2 regions of the Pseudoxanthomonas sp. P4_B2 genome follow, and region 2 is predicted to be linked to the other one. Evidence: predicted binding sites of a transcription regulator. Region 2 holds the regulator's gene; the other holds the start of a gene.
The links. The regulator sigma-54, encoded in region 2, starts transcription at its own class of promoters, with help from an activator protein. The targets are predictions, from matches to a motif close to TGGCACGNGCNTTGC.

Region 1: glnA (type I glutamate--ammonia ligase) is a predicted target of sigma-54. The motif match lies at 1,055-1,069, and genes of this name have one in related genera.

The regions. Positions count from the first base shown of each region.
Region 1 covers NZ_JBFUHQ010000002.1:573,768-576,163, forward strand. Annotated here, with positions in the region: gene AC1DTQ_RS07070 (undecaprenyl-diphosphate phosphatase) at 1-709, opposite strand, end outside; gene glnA (type I glutamate--ammonia ligase) at 1,108-2,396, shown strand, end outside.
Region 2 covers NZ_JBFUHQ010000005.1:329,633-332,028, reverse strand. Annotated here, with positions in the region: gene lptB (LPS export ABC transporter ATP-binding protein) at 1-276, shown strand, start outside; gene AC1DTQ_RS14400 (RNA polymerase factor sigma-54) at 327-1,766, shown strand; gene hpf (ribosome hibernation-promoting factor, HPF/YfiA family) at 1,936-2,253, shown strand; gene AC1DTQ_RS14390 (hypothetical protein) at 2,258-2,386, shown strand.

The sequences.
Region 1 (2,396 bases), on a different contig from region 2:
ACGCTGCCCAATCCTCGTTGGCCGCCTGACCCGACTGCAGCAGAGCGACCAGTTCGTAGGCGGTGGCCGCGAACATTGTGGGAATGCCGACCAGGAAGGCGAACTCGGTTGCCGCTGCGCGGTTGGTCGTGCCCGCCAGCAGGGCCACGAAGATCGTTGCCGCCGAGCGCGAGGTGCCAGGGAACACGCCGGCAACTACCTGCGCTATCCCGACCAGGATCGCCACTGTCCAGCTGATCTCGCTGCGCTCGCCCAAGGCTTGTGCGCGCTTGGTGGCGAAATATTCGGCGGCGACCATCCAGATGCCGCCCAGGATTAGCGCCCAAGCAATGGGGATGACTTCCTCGGGTAGCTTGAAGCCCAGTTTCTTCACCAGCAGGCCGAGGACGGCGGTGACGCCGAAGGCGACCGCTAGTTTCAGCGCATAGGTGCGCGCTTGCGCCGGGCTCAGCTTCATGCCGGCTGGGTCGTGTTCGGCGGGCGCACCGCGGCCAAGGAATCCCATCGCCAGATCCCACAGCCGCTGCCGGTAGATCAGCACCACGGCCAGGATCGCGCCGGCCTGGATGCCGATGTTGAACAGATCGCTGCGGTGGCCCAGCCCCAACAGGCGTTCGGCGAGCAACAGGTGCCCGGTGCTGGAGATGGGCAGGAATTCGGTGATGCCTTCGATGATGCCGAGGAGCAGGGCTTTGAGCAGATCGATCATGGGTTGGGGTCTGAATGGGGTAGGGACAAGCAGCGAAAGGGCGCGGCCGTCTTAAAAAGCTATGGCCTAAAAGGATCGTCATCCCAGCGAAAGCTGGGATCCATTTTGACTTTGCCTTTCGACTGAGTCGCGCCGGGCAATGCAAGATCAAGATGGATCCCAGCTTTCGCTGGGATGACGATGTTTTTCGCGCGCCCGGTTGAGCAACACAGTCCAAAGAATAGTGGATTTACAAAGCACCAGTAAGGTGCGCTGACTGCGCGATATTCCCCAAAAACGTGCAATCTGTCCGTATCCGTGACGCGTCGCACCATATAAATCAGCCACTTACGGTGCATTAAACCTTGGCACGCGGCTTGCAATAAGGACCTCACTCAATTCCAAACCGAGGTTCCAAGATGTCTGCGGACAAAGTCGAAAAGCTGATCAAGGACAACAAGGTCGAGTTCGTCGACCTGCGCTTCGCCGATGTGCGTGGCATCCAGCACCACGTGACCTTCCCGGCCAACATCGTCGATGAATCGCTGTTCGAAGACGGCCGTATGTTCGACGGCAGCTCCATCAGCGGCTGGAAGGGCATCAACGAATCCGACATGGTCCTGCTGCCCGACGCCAGCACCGCCTACCTCGATCCGTTCACCGCCGATCCGACCGTGGTCCTGACTTGCGACGTGCTCGACCCGGCCACCATGCAGGGTTACTCGCGTTGCCCGCGCGGCATCGCCAAGCGTGCAGAAGCCTTCCTCAAGTCCAGCGGCATCGCCGAGCAGGCGTTCTTCGGCCCAGAACCGGAATTCTTCATCTTCGATTCGGTGCGCTACGCCAACGACATGGGCAACACCTTCTTCAAGATCGAATCGGAAGAAGCGGCCTGGAACAGCGGCACCAAATACGAAGGCGGCAACAGCGGCTATCGCCCCGGCGTGAAGGGCGGTTACTTCCCCGTCGCCCCGGCCGACACCCTGCACGACATCCGCGCCGAGATGTGCAAGACGCTGGAACAGGTCGGCATCGAAGTCGAAGTGCACCATCACGAAGTGGCCACCGCCGGCCAGTGTGAGATCGGCACCAAGTTCAATTCGCTGGTGAAGAAGGCCGACGAATTGCTGACGATGAAGTACATCGTCAAGAACGTGGCCTTCCGTAACGGCAAGACCGCCACCTTCATGCCAAAACCCATCGTCGGCGACAACGGCAGCGGCATGCACGTGCACCAGTCGCTGGCCAAGGGCGGCACCAACCTGTTCACCGGCGACGGCTACGGCGGCCTGTCGCAGCTGGCGCTGTGGTACATCGGCGGCATCTTCAAGCACGCCAAGGCGATCAACGCTTTCGCCAACTCCGGCACCAACAGCTACAAGCGCCTGGTGCCCGGCTTCGAGGCGCCGGTGATGCTCGCGTACTCCGCGCGCAACCGTTCCGCTTCGTGCCGCATTCCGTGGGTGTCCAACCCGAAGGCGCGCCGCATCGAGATGCGTTTCCCCGATCCGCTGCAGACCGGCTACCTGACCTTCACCGCGCTGATGATGGCCGGCCTGGACGGCATCAAGAACCAGATCGATCCGGGCGAGCCGTCCGACAAGGATCTGTACGACCTGCCGCCGGAAGAAGAGAAGAACATCCCGCAGGTCTGCTCCAGCCTGGACCAGGCGCTGGAAGCGCTGGATGCCGACCGCGAGTTCCTCAA
Region 2 (2,396 bases):
GCCCTGGCCGCCAAACCCAGGCTGATACTGCTGGACGAACCCTTCGCCGGCGTCGACCCGATCTCGGTCGGCGAGATCCAGCGGATCGTGAAGCACCTCAAGAATCGCGGTATCGGCGTACTGATCACCGACCACAACGTGCGCGAGACCTTGGGAATCTGCGACCGGGCGTATATCCTCAACGAAGGCAGCGTACTGGCGCAGGGGGCACCGGACGCGCTGCTGGCAAATCCGGACGTGCGTCGCGTGTACCTTGGGGAAACTTTCCGCCTCTGAAGCGCGTCGCGCGGCCCGGTGCCGCGCACACTGTATTTCGGATTGCGGAAATGAAGCCACGCCTCCAGACATCGCTGGGTCAGCAACTGGTCATGACGCCGCAATTGCGTCAGGCCATACGCTTGCTGCAAATGTCCGCGGCCGAACTCGAAATCGAGATCACCGAAGCGGTGGAGACCAATCCCCTGCTGGATTGGGACGACAGCGCCCCGAGCAGCGACGATGCGGCTCCCGCCGACACCCCTCCGGAAGATCCACGCGAAACCCCCAGCGACAACGAGAGCGACGAATGGTCGCCCGACGAATCGCCCTGGTCGATGGACGGCGTCAGCCACGGCAGCGGCGGCTCCTTCGACGACGATGACGATCAAGGCACAGCAGCCGAGCGCGTCGCCGAGATCGACACCCTGCAGGATCATCTTCTGTGGCAACTCCATCTCTCGCACTTGTCGCCGCGCGACCGCAGGATCGGTGCGGCGCTGATCGATGCGTTGGAAGACGATGGCTACCTGCGCGAACCGTTGTCCGGCATTGCGGAGACGCTGCTTCCGGAAGTGACCGCCGGAGAGGATGAGATCCTTACCGTACTGCATCAACTGCAGCGCTTCGACCCGGTAGGCGTGGCCGCACGGACGCTAGGCGAATGCCTGCATCTGCAACTGGCGGTGTTGAGCGACGATACGCCCGGCAGGGCGCTGGCCTTGGAGATCGTCGACGGCACCTCGCTGGAGCGCCTGCCGAAAAGCGGCATCGCGGGGCTGGCGGCCGAGCTCAAGCGACCGGTGGAAGAAGTGGAGGAAGTGGTGCAGCTGCTGCGTTCGCTCGACCCCAAGCCAGGGGCTCAGATCGGCGAGCTCACCCATGACACCTACGTGGTCCCCGATTGCGTGGTCTGGCGCCAGCGCGGCGTCTGGCGTGCGGCATTGGCCGGCAACAACCTGCCCCGGATCACCATCCACAGCGGCTACGAGCAGATGATCCGGAAATGCGGCGAGAACGACGCCGGCTACCTGCGGAGCCACCTGCAGGAGGCCCGTTGGCTGCTGAAGAGCCTGGAAGCCCGGGGCGATACCTTGCTCAAGGTCACCCGCTGCCTGTTGCGGCAGCAAGCCGGCTTCCTGGAATTCGGCGAACAGGCGTTGCGACCGCTGACTCTGAGGGAAGTCGCGACCGAAGTCGGTCTTCACGAATCCACGGTTTCACGCGCCATCGCACGCAAGTATGTGCGGACTCCGCGTGGAACCTTGCCGCTGCGCGCGTTCTTCGCTTCCGGCGTCAGCACCGAGGGCGGTGGCGAAGCGTCCAGCATCGCCATTCAGTCGATGATCCGCCGTCTGATCGAAAACGAGAACCCGCGCAAGCCGCTGTCCGACGCCAAGCTGGCCGACCTGCTCAAGACCTCTGGTGTACCGGTGGCGCGCCGTACCGTGGCGAAGTATCGTGAAGCTATGGAAATACTTTCGTCGCATGAACGCGTGCGCATCGGTTGATAACGCTCCCATAAGGAACCATGGTTCATGATGAACCCGAAGCGCTGAATCCCTTCCCGACGCATCCCTATTTTTCAAGGAGGCCGAACTTCACCCACCACTCGAGGTCACAAGCAAGGCAGTGTCACCCGCGGATTCCGCGGCCCATCGAACCGTAAGGAGGTAAGCGATGCGTATCGAGACCCATGGCCAGCAGATCGAAGTCACCCCCGCGATGCGGGAGTACGTTGAAACCAAGTTCAAGCGACTTGAACGCCATTTCGACCAGCCACTGGAAGTCCGCGCCCAACTGGGCATACGCAAACCCGACTACCTCGCCGAAGCCACGCTCACCCTGGCCGGCCGCACCCTACATGCCGACGCCGGCGCCGAAACCATGTACGCCGCCATCGATATTTTGGCCGACAAGCTGGATCGGCTGCTGCTGAAGCACAAACAGAAGAAGATCGACAAGGAACGCGGGCCACGCGGCGAGAATGCTGATTAACAGCATGTCGATTAACAACACGCCGATCGACAGCGCGCTGAATAACAACATGCCAACCAATGGCGCGCGGATGAAAAGGGAAGAAACCGCAGTCCTCTATGTCGCGGTTTCTTTCCCGCCTTCCTTCTGCTGATATGTCCCTT